One region of the Streptomyces violaceus genome, then DNA from elsewhere that is predicted to be linked to it. Evidence: riboswitches for the same ligand, from Rfam matches in the RefSeq annotation. Region 1 holds a riboswitch; the other holds the start of a gene.
The links. A riboswitch is a leader RNA that binds a small molecule or an ion and turns the genes downstream of it on or off. The one in region 1 is predicted to bind glycine.
Positions count from the first base shown of each region.

Region 1 (5,650 bases):
GGCCCAGCGCGTGGCCGTGGCCCGCGCCCTGGCCACCCGGCCCCGGTTGCTGCTCCTGGACGAACCCCTGGCCGCCCTCGACGCCCGCACCCGCCTGGAGGTACGCGCTCAACTCCGGCGCCACCTCGCCGAGTTCGAAGCCGTGGCAGTCCTCGTCACACACGACCCGCTGGACGCCATGGTGCTGGCCGACCGCCTGGTCGTCGTCGAGCACGGCCTCGTCGTCCAAGAGGGCACGCCCTCCGACATCGCCCGCCACCCCCGCACGGACTACATCGCCCGGCTCGTCGGCCTCAACCTGTACCGGGGGCAGGCCGACGGCCACACGGTCCGGCTCGACACGGGTCCGGCCATCACGACCACGGAGGAACTCTCCGGCCCGGCCTTCGTGGCGTTCCCGCCCGGCGCGGTGACGCTGTACCGGGAACGCCCCAGCGGCTCCAGCGCCCGCAACCTGTGGCGCTGCGAGGTCGCCGGCCTGGAGACGCACGGCGACCAGATCCGTGCGGACCTCACCGGCGAACTCCCGCTGACGGCCGACCTCACCACGGTCGCCGCGGCCGAACTCGATCTGCATCCCGGCGCATCGGTCTGGGCGACGGTCAAGGCGACGCAGACGCACGCATACCCGGCATAAGGCACTTACCGGGCTACCGTGCACCCCATGAGCCTGAGCATCCGCAACCAGTTCCCCGGAACCGTCACCGCCGTCACGCCGGGCGAGGCCATGGCGACGGTCAGGGTTCGCCTCGCCGGCGGCCAGGACCTCACCGCCGCGATCACCCGCGAGGCCGCCGACGACCTCGGTCTCACGCCGGGCACCGCCGTGCGCGCCCTGGTGAAGTCGACGGAGGTCGCGCTGGCCACCACCCCCGTCGGGGGCCTGTCCATCCGCAACCGGCTCCCCGGTACGGTCACGGCCGTCGCGGCCGGCGACGCGATGGCCTCCGTCCGGATCACCGTCGAAGGCGGCGAACTGACGGCGGCGATCACCAAGGACGCCGCGGACGATCTCCGTCTGTCGGCCGGAACCCCCGTCGTCGCCCTGATCAAGTCGACCGAGGTGTCACTCGCCGTCGGATGACGGGGAGCCCTTGCATGACGGAGAGTCCCCGCAGGACGGAGGGGCCCCGCACGACGGAGCCCCTCCTCTGACCGGTCGGTCGGTCAGTCCTCGTACGCGTCCAGCGGCGGGCAGGAGCACACCAGATTCCGGTCGCCGAAGGCCTGGTCGATGCGGCGCACCGGCGGCCAGTACTTGTCGGAGGCCGTGACTCCGGCCGGGAAGACGGCCTCCTCACGGCTGTAGGCGTGCTCCCACTCCCCGGCGAGCGCGCCGGCGGTGTGCGGGGCGCCCCGCAGCGGGTTGTCGTCCGCGGGCCATTCGCCGGAGCCGACCTTCTCGATCTCCGCGCGGATGGCGATCATCGCCTCGCAGAACCGGTCCAGCTCGGCCAGGTCCTCCGACTCGGTCGGCTCGATCATCAGCGTCCCGGCCACCGGGAACGACATCGTCGGCGCGTGGAAGCCGTAGTCGATCAGCCGCTTGGCGACGTCGTCGACGCTCACACCGGTCGCCTTGGTCAGCGGCCGCAGGTCGATGATGCACTCGTGCGCGACGAGCCCGCCGGGGCCGGTGTAGAGCACCGGGTAGTGCGGCTCCAGCCGCTTGGCGATGTAGTTGGCGCTGAGCACCGCCACCTGCGTGGCCCGCTTCAGCCCCTCGCCGCCCATGAGCCGGACGTACGCCCACGAGATCGGCAGGATGCCGGCCGAGCCCCACGGCGCCGCGGAGATGGGGCCGACCCCGGTCTCCGGGCCCGCCTCGGGCTGCAGCGGATGGTTCGGCAGATACGGCGCGAGGTGCTCACGCACCGCAACCGGGCCGACGCCGGGCCCGCCGCCGCCGTGCGGGATGCAGAAGGTCTTGTGCAGGTTCAGGTGCGAGACGTCCCCGCCGAAGTGCCCCGGCTTGGCGAGCCCCACGAGCGCGTTGAGGTTGGCCCCGTCGACGTAGACCTGCCCGCCCGCCTCGTGCACCTGGGCGCAGATCTCGGAGACGTGCTCCTCGAACACACCGTGGGTGGACGGGTACGTGATCATCAGCACCGCCAGCTCGTCACGGTGCTGCTCGATCTTCGCCCGCAGGTCCTCGACGTCGATCTCGCCGTCGTCGGCGGTCTTCACGACGACGACCTTCATGCCCGCCATCACCGCGCTCGCGGCGTTGGTCCCGTGCGCGGAGGAGGGGATAAGGCACACGGTCCGCTGCTCGTCCCCGTTGGCCCGGTGGTACCCGCGTACGGCGAGCAGACCCGCCAGCTCGCCCTGCGACCCCGCATTCGGCTGGAGGGACACCTTGTCGTAGCCGGTGACCTCGGCGAGACGTTCCTCCAGCTCGTGGATGAGCGTGAGGTAGCCCTCGGCCTGCCCGGCGGGGGCGAAGGGGTGCAGCTGCCCGAACTCGGGCCAGGTGACCGGCTCCATCTCCGTGGTCGCGTTGAGCTTCATGGTGCAGGAGCCCAGCGGGATCATGCCGCGGTCGAGCGCGTAGTCGCGGTCGGCCAGCCGACGCAGGTAGCGCAGCATGGCGGTCTCGGAGCGGTACTGGTGGAAGACCGGGTGCGTCATGTACTCGTCGGACCGCAGCAGAGCGTCCGGAAGCCCGTCCTCGGTGGCGGCGTCCAGCGCCTCGACGACACCCTCGACCCCGAACGCGGCCCATACGGCACGCAGCTGGGCCCGCGTCGTGGTCTCGTCGCAGGAGATCGAGACGTGGTCGGCGTCGACGAGCCGCAGGTTGACCCCGTTCCGCTCCGCGGCGGCCACGACCTCGGCGGCCCGGCCCTCCACGCGCACCGTCACGGTGTCGAAGTAAGCCCCGTGCACGACCTCGACACCGCCGTTCGCGAGCCCGGCGGCCAGGACCGTGGCGTACCGGTGGGTGCGCCGCGCGATGCTCTTCAGGCCCTGTGGCCCGTGGTAGACGGCGTACATGCCGGCCATGACGGCGAGCAGCACCTGCGCGGTGCAGATGTTGCTGGTGGCCTTCTCACGACGGATGTGCTGCTCACGCGTCTGCAGCGCCAGCCGGTAGGCCTTGTTCCCGTCGGCGTCCACGGACACGCCGACGAGCCGCCCGGGCAGGCTGCGCGCCATCTTGTCCCCCACGGCCATGTAACCGGCGTGCGGTCCGCCGAAGCCCATGGGCACACCGAACCGCTGCGTCGTCCCGACCGCGATGTCCGCGCCGAGCGCACCGGGCGACTTCAGCAGCGTCAGCGCGAGCAGGTCGGCGGCGACGGTGACGAGCGCCCCGAGCCCGTGCGCCTGGTCGATGACCGGCTTGATGTCCCGTACGGCTCCGGAGGCGCCCGGGTACTGGATCAGCACGCCGTTGATCTCGCGCCCGGCGACGTCGGCGGGGATGCCCGCACTGAGATCGGCGACGACGACCTCGACGCCGGTCGGCTCGGCCCTGGTCCGGATCACGGCGATGGTCTGCGGCAGCGCGTCCGCGTCGACGAGGAACAGGCCCTTCTTGTTCTTGCCCAGACGCCGCGACAGCGCCATGGCCTCGGCGGCCGCGGTGCCCTCGTCGAGCAGGGAGGCGCCGGAGGTCGGCAGACCGGTGAGGTCGGCGACCATGGTCTGGAAGTTCAGCAGCGCCTCGAGCCGGCCCTGCGAGATCTCCGGCTGGTACGGCGTGTAGGCCGTGTACCAGGACGGGTTCTCCATGACGTTGCGCATGATGACCGGCGGCGTGAACGTGCCGTAGTACCCGAGCCCGATCATGGAGCCGAGGACCTGGTTGCGGTCGGCGAGGGAGCGCAGCTCGGCGATCACCTCGGCCTCGCCGCGGGCGCCCGGCAGGTCCAGTGCCTCGGCGCTCTTGATCACGGCCGGGACCGCGGCGGCCGTCAGCTCGTCCAGGGAGCCGTAGCCGACGTGCGCGAGCATCTTGGCGCACGCCTCATGGTCGGGGCCGATGTGGCGCTGCTCGAAGGGAACTGCCTCTTCGAGCTCGGAGAGCGGAATGCGATGGGCGGTCATATGCGGAGGCCTCCTGGTCTGACACGACCTTCGAGGGGCACCACGGCACGGGTACCCGGACGGCCTCCCCCTCTGTCATGTCAACCTGAGAGCTTCACCGGATCGCCCGAAGGCCTCCGGCTTTCACCGTCGGTGAGAGCGGAAGTCCGTCGACATCCGCCCTGCTTTCCAGAGTGACCTCGTCCGTGCGGTACGTGAGCCTGAGAGATTCCGGGGAGGATTTGCTCCTTCGGCGCCTCCGATGATGTCTGGAGGACTCTCCCGCACGGGGTCAGCAGCCGCTGTCAGCCTACCAGCGAGGGCAACGCACGAACCTTCGAGTGGCCGCGTCCCCGATTGTGCCGTTTTGTAGTGTTTACGGATGAGTTGCGACCATGTGGAGGGCCCGTGCGAACCGATATCGATCCGCGCAACCTGATCGGCCGCAAGGCTTTCGACCGCAACGGAACCAGGATCGGCACGATCGACGAGGTCTACCTCGACGACGCCACCGGCGCCCCGGAGTGGGCCGCCATACGGACCGGCCTGTTCAGCAGGGACGCTTTCGTCCCACTCGAGCCCAGCGAACTGATCGACGGCGCCCTCCACGTGCCCTTCGACCGCGCCCTGATCAAGGACGCCCCCGACTTCGGCGTGGGCCGCCACCTCTCCCCGGAGCAGGAACTCCAGCTCTACCACCACTACGGTCTCGACGTCGCCGCTCCTCCCCCGCTCCAGGACCACGAGTTCGGCAAACTGGCAGGCACGGACGAGACGGCCTGAAGCCCCGGTAACCGCCTAAAGGGCGGCCGACCGCAGCCCCGCATCCCCCGAGTCACCATCCGGCCCATGACCCCCTTCAGGCTCTCGTAACACCAAAGGCAACGGGTCCGCCGGCTCCAACTCCGGATCGTCGACCCGGAAGGTCCGCACCCGCCCGGGCTCCGAGTCGGGTGTCTCGAACCGTACGGTCACCCGCCCCAGGCCGCTGCCCTGCACCCATCCGTGCCCGAACCCGGCGTGCCGCACATCGTGCCCGGCGGGCCACCGCCGCTCGGCCGGCGCCGGCCACTCCTCGACCGGCGCCGCGGCAGGCTCCTCGACCGGGCCCTCCGCGACCGCCCGCTCCCCGGCCGCCTGCGCGAACAGGTCCTCCTGCGTGTAGTCGGCGAGCCCACTGACGCCCACCCCGAGCAGCCGCACGCCGCCCGTCGTGTCGACCGAGTCCAGCAGCCTGGCCGCGGCCTCACGTATCACCCCGGGATCGTCCGTCGGCCCACGCAGCGTCTCGGACCGGGTGAGCGTCGAGAAGTCGTACCGCCGCACCTTCAGCACGATGGTCCGCCCGGACAGCCCGGCCCCGCGCAGCCGCTGTACGCAGCGGTCGGCGAGCCGCTGCACCTCCAGCCCGACCCGCAGCCGGTCGTGGATGTCCACGTCGTAGGTGTCCTCGACCGACACCGACTTCGCCTCCCGCTCCGCCACGACGGGCCGGTCGTCCCGCGCCAGAGCCATGGCGTAGAGCCCGTGTCCGTGCGCCTTCCCCAGCAGCCGGACCAGCTCGTCCTCACCCGCCTCGGCGATCTCCTCGACGATGGTGATCCCGGCCCGCCGCAGA
Region 1 is NZ_CP107911.1:7,575,239-7,580,888, reverse strand. It holds gene OG542_RS34145 (ABC transporter ATP-binding protein) at 1-637, shown strand, start outside; gene OG542_RS34140 (TOBE domain-containing protein) at 665-1,084, shown strand; gene gcvP (aminomethyl-transferring glycine dehydrogenase) at 1,168-4,053, opposite strand; glycine riboswitch at 4,232-4,327, opposite strand; gene OG542_RS34130 (PRC-barrel domain-containing protein) at 4,441-4,815, shown strand; gene OG542_RS34125 (DNA polymerase IV) at 4,831-5,650, opposite strand, start outside.

Region 2 (5,650 bases), 4.9 Mb from region 1:
GCGCCGAGCGAGCCGTACAGCTCGGCACGGACCGATCCCACCTTCTCCAGCAGCTCCTCGTTGCGCAGCCGCCGGGCGAACAGGCCGGCCGCGCGCATCGGGCCGACCGTGTGGGAGCTGGACGGGCCGATGCCGATCGAGAACAGGTCGAAGACCGAGATGGCCACGGGAACTCCTGACTACGGGGTGGTACGGGGTGGTGCAAGGGGGTGGGCGCCGTGCCCGCCGGTGCCGTCACCGGCGAGTACGGCGCCCTGAAAGGTTTCTTCGTTACTTGTTCAGGCCCGGGTACAGCGGGTGCCTGTCGGCCAGGGCCTTCACCCGGGCCTTGAGCGCGTCGGCGTCGGCGGCCCCGAAGGGAGCGGGCGCCTTCAGCGTCTCGGCGATGACGTCCGCGACCTCCGCGAAGTCCTCGGCCTCGAAGCCCCGGGTCGCCAGGGCCGGCGTGCCGATCCGCAGACCGGATGTCACCATCGGCGGGCGCGGGTCGTTCGGGATCGCGTTGCGGTTGACCGTGATGCCCACCTCGTGGAGCCGGTCCTCGGCCTGCTGTCCGTCCAGCTCCGAGTGGCGCAGGTCGACCAGGACCAGGTGCACGTCCGTGCCGCCGGACAGGACGTCCACGCCCACGGCCCGGACGTCGTCCTTCACCAGACGCTCGGCCAGGATGCGGGCACCCTCCAGCGTACGGCGCTGGCGCTCCTTGAAGTCCTCGGAGGCCGCGACCTTGAACGAGACCGCCTTGGCCGCGATCACGTGCTCCAGCGGACCGCCCTGCTGACCGGGGAAGACAGCGGAGTTGATCTTCTTGGCCAGTTCGGCCGTGGAGAGGATCACACCGCCGCGCGGGCCGCCCAGCGTCTTGTGGGTCGTCGTGGTCACCACGTGCGCGTGCGGAACGGGGTTCGGGTGCAGCCCCGCCGCCACCAGTCCCGCGAAGTGCGCCATGTCGACCATCAGATACGCGCCGACCTCGTCCGCGATCCGGCGGAACTCGGCGAAGTCCAGCTGCCGCGGGTAGGCCGACCAGCCCGCGACGATCAGCTTCGGCCTGGACTCCTTCGCCAGCCGCTCCACCTCGGCCATGTCGACCCGGCCGTCGTCGCCGACATGGTAGGCGACGACGTCGTAGAGCTTGCCGGAGAAGTTGATCTTCATGCCGTGGGTCAGGTGCCCGCCGTGCGCGAGGTTCAGACCCATGATGGTGTCGCCCGGCTTGAGCAGCGCGAACATCGCGGCGGCGTTGGCCTGGGCGCCCGAGTGCGGCTGGACGTTGGCGTGCTCGGCGCCGAACAGCTCCTTGACCCGGTCGATCGCGATCTGCTCGACCACGTCGACGTGCTCGCAGCCGCCGTAGTAGCGGCGGCCCGGGTAGCCCTCGGCGTACTTGTTGGTGAGGACCGAGCCCTGTGCCTCCATGACCGCGACCGGGGCGAAGTTCTCCGAGGCGATCATCTCGAGCGTGGACTGCTGCCGGTGCAGCTCGGCGTCGACCGCGGCGGCCACGGCCGGGTCGAACTCGTGCAGGGATGTGTTCAGGACGGACATACGGCTACGACTCCTCAGCCGGCGGAGAACGCGGTGTACTCGTCGGCGGAGAGCAGGTCGCCCGGCTCGTCCGTGACGCGCACCTTGAACAGCCAGCCGCCCTCGAAGGGGGCCGAGTTCACCAGCGACGGGTCGTTCACCACGTCCTCGTTGACCTCGGTGACCTCGCCGGAGACCGGGGAGTAGAGGTCGGACACGGACTTGGTCGACTCCAGCTCGCCGCAGGTCTCGCCCGCGGACAGGGCGGCGCCGACCTCCGGGAGCTGGACGAAGACGACGTCGCCGAGCGCGTTCGCCGCGTGCTCCGTGATGCCGATCGTCGAGACGCCGTCCTCGGCGCCCGACAGCCACTCGTGCTCCTTGCTGTACCGCAGCTCTTTGGGGTTGCTCATGGCCTGGATTCTCCTGTACGCGCGGGAGTGCTGATGAAGGGGACCGCTGGTGAGCGGGGATGTGGTGCCTGCGGGCCGCCGGAGCGGCCCGCGGCCAGTGTCTACTTCTGGCGCTTGTAGAACGGCAGCGCCACGACCTCGTACGGCTCGTGACTGCCCCGGATGTCCACGGCCACACCGGGTGTGCCGGGCGCCGCGTGCGCGGGGTCGATGTAGGCCATCGCGATCGGCTTGCCGAGCGTGGGGGAGGGAGCGCCGGAGGTGACCTCGCCGATCACCTGGCCGCCGGTGACGACCGGGTACCCGGCGCGCGGGACCCGGCGGCCCTCGGCGACGAGGCCGACCAGGACGCGGGGCGGGTTCTGCTCGGCGCGGGCGGCGGCCTGTGCCAGGGCCTCGCGCCCCACGAAGTCGCCCTCCTTCTCGAACTTCACGACCCGGCCGAGTCCGGCGTCGAAGGGCGTCAGGGAGGTGCTCAGCTCGTGCCCGTACAGCGGCATGCCCGCCTCCAGGCGCAGTGTGTCGCGACAGGACAGCCCGCACGGGACCAGGCCGGGGCCCTCGCCCGCCTTGGTCAGGGCCTGCCACAGCTCGACGGCGTGCTCCGGCTTCACGAACAGCTCGAAGCCGTCCTCGCCGGTGTACCCGGTGCGGGCGATGAGGGCCGGGACGCCCGCGACCGTGCCGGGCAGGCCGGCGTAGTACTTCAGGCCGTCGAGGTCGGCGTCGGTGAGGGACTTCAGGATCCCCGGGGACTCCGGGCCCTGTACGGCGAGCAGCGCGTAGGCGTCCCGGTCGTCGCGCACCTCGGCGTCGAAGCCGGCGGAACGTTCCACCAGCGCGTCCAGGACCACTTGGGCGTTGGAGGCGTTGGCGACGACCATGTACTCCTGCTCGGCCAGCCGGTAGACGATCAGGTCGTCGAGGATGCCGCCGTCGGCCTGGCAGATCATGGTGTAGCGGGCGCGGCCGGGCTTGACCCCGCCGATGTTGCCGACCAGCGCGTGATCGAGGAGGGCGGCGGCCCCCGGCCCCGTGACGGTGATCTCCCCCATGTGGGAGAGGTCGAACAGCCCGGCCTTCGTGCGCACGGCGTTGTGCTCGTCGCGCTCGGAGCCGTAGCGCAGGGGCATGTCCCAGCCGGCGAAGTCGGTCATCGTCGCGCCGAGCGAACGATGCAGCGCATCGAGCGCGGTGTGGCGGAGTTCTCCTGTACTGCTCATCGGTCGTCGTCTCCCAGGGGCATGACGGGCGAGGTCGTTCCTCCCCATCTGTCATCGGAACCTGAGAGGTTCGCCATGACCACACGGGACACGGCTTGCACCTTGGGTGGAGCCACGCCGCTTCCCCGGACTCCGGACAAGGGTGCGGCCCGCTTTTCAGATGTGCCTCGCCCGCGCGGTAACGGGGCCTGAGAGATTCAAGGGAGGGACTTGCTCCTTCGGCGCCCCAGCGTCGGACGGTGCTGGGGACTCTCCCGCGCGGATTCAAACGGCCGGTATGCAGTTGGCGCGCTCATCATTGCACGCATTGTCTTGGGGTGGCAGGGGGACCACCCTGTAGCAGGCCTGTTGCAGGAAGAGGACTAAAACCAGAGAGATCGGGCATTACCTTCTCTTTACACTCGGCGGGCAAGGGACTCCGTACCTGGCCCCAGGGGAGGACGATCACGGTGAACAGGACCACCGCGTATGCCACGACATCGGGCATCGCGCTGCCCGAGCAGCCGACCGCTCCGGCGCGTGCGGCCTGCGGCCCGCAGCCGGTGCCGGTCGTCCGCGACCTGCGCGAGCGTGCGGGCCGCGGCCCGCACGCGCTGCTGTTCGGACCCCGCGACATCGTCGTGGTCACGGGCCTGCCCGGCAGCGGCAAGTCCACGCTGATGCGGCGCACCGTGCCGGGCCGGCGCATCGACTCCCAGGACACCCGCGACCACTGGGACCGACGCATGCCGCGGGCCCTGCCGTACGCGGTCTACCGCCCGCTCGTCCGCCTCGCCCACTACGCCGGTCTGCGCCGCTCGCTGCGCGGCGGCGAGGCCGTCGTGGTGCACGACTGCGGCACGCAGGCCTGGGTCCGCCGCTGGCTGGCCCGCGAGGCCCGCCGCCGGGGCGGCACGCTCCACCTGCTGATGCTCGACGTCACCCCCGAGCAGGCCCTGGCCGGCCAGCGCGACCGCGGCCGTGGCGTCTCGCGGTACGCGTTCCTGCGCCACCGCGCGGCCACCACCCGCCTGCTGCGCGAGGTGGAACGGGGCGAACTGCCGGCCGGCTGCGGCTCGGCGATCCTCGCCGACCGCGACGCGGCGAACACCCTGCGCCGCATCGGCTTCGTGGGCTGACCCGCCCCGGCCGGTGAGTCGGTGTCATGGGCCTGGCCTGTCCGTGTGCGGTGAGCTGGTGTTCATGGGCCTGGCCTGTCCGTGGTCGGTGAGCTGGTGTTCGCGGGTCCGGCTGTCCGTGGTCGGTGAGCTGGTGTTCGCGGGTCCGGCTGTCCGTGGTCGGTGAGCTGGTGTTCGCGGGTCCGGCTGTCCGTGGTCGGTGAGCTGGTGTTCGCGGGTCCGGCTGTCCGTGGTCGGTGAGCTGGTGTTCGCGGGTCCGGCTGTCCGTGGCCGGTGGCCGGTGTTCACAGGCCGGCCGGCCGCGGCCCGTGAGCCGTGTTCGTGGGGCAGGGGCCCCCGGACGGGGTGGCCGTCCGCGGTCCGTGGTTCACGGGGTGGCCGTCCGCCGTTCCCGAGCCGCTAGCCTTTGAGTCACAGCAGTGGTTTCAGGCAGGCGGTAGGCAGATGGACTTCCCGGCGGACTTCTCCGCGGACTTCCCGGCGCAGACGCAGACCCACCCGCACGGCGGATGGCCCGGCAACGAGCTGGAGGAGGTGCTCTCGGCATCCCTCGGCGCCGGTCCCTCGGCCGGCGGGCGGATCGTCGAGGTGCTCGGCCGGAGCTTCGTGTGGATTCCGCTGCCCAGTGGCGGCGGCCCGCGGAGCGGCCCCCTCGACCTCCCCGGCATCGAGATCGAGGGCCAGGCGTACGTGCCGGTGTTCAGCTCCGAGGAGCAGTTCCGCCAGGTCGTCGGCTCGCACATGTCGTACACCATCGCGCCGGCCGTGGAGTTCGCCCGCGGTCTGCCCCCGCACGCGGGGATGGCCATCAACCCGGGCGGCGTCGTCGGCATCCCGCTCCCGCCGCCGGCCGTGGCCGAGCTGTGCCGGGCCGGCCGGACCCCGCTGGACGGCCCCGCGAGCGGCGGCCGGGTCCGCCTCTTCGAGCCCGACTGGCAGGACGACCCGGTGGACTTCCTCGCCGCCGCCTCCGCCGAGTTCGAGGCGATCGGCGTCGTCGTCACCGCCCGCCGCTGCCTCGCCGCGATCGAGACCGCCGACCCGGTGATGTTCGTCGGCGTCGAACTCTCCCAGTGGGAAGGCGACCGGCGCGCCCTCCCCCTGGAAGCCCTCACCCGCGCCGTCACCGCCGCCCCGGCCCCCTGGCCGGTCAACCTGGTGCTCCTGGACGTGGCGGAGGATCCGGTCGGCAACTGGATGCGCGACAGGGTCCGGCCCTTCTTCCAGCGGTAGGTCAGGTACCCCAGGGGCGCGGGGCCGTGACACCATGCGGCTCCGCCGCGTGGGCGCGAGAACCACAAACGGCCCGCACCCGCAGGGCAGCACCAAGCCCCGGGCACCTGCGCGGGCTTAAGCTAGGTCACGGTCG
Region 2 is NZ_CP107911.1:2,698,049-2,703,698, reverse strand. It holds gene OG542_RS11970 (L-serine ammonia-lyase) at 1-167, opposite strand, end outside; gene glyA (serine hydroxymethyltransferase) at 271-1,548, opposite strand; gene gcvH (glycine cleavage system protein GcvH) at 1,563-1,940, opposite strand; gene gcvT (glycine cleavage system aminomethyltransferase GcvT) at 2,042-3,163, opposite strand; glycine riboswitch at 3,202-3,328, opposite strand; glycine riboswitch at 3,330-3,430, opposite strand; gene OG542_RS11950 (AAA family ATPase) at 3,607-4,281, shown strand; gene OG542_RS11945 (enhanced serine sensitivity protein SseB) at 4,726-5,514, shown strand.
Region 2: another riboswitch for glycine. It lies ahead of gcvT (glycine cleavage system aminomethyltransferase GcvT); the one in region 1 lies ahead of gcvP (aminomethyl-transferring glycine dehydrogenase).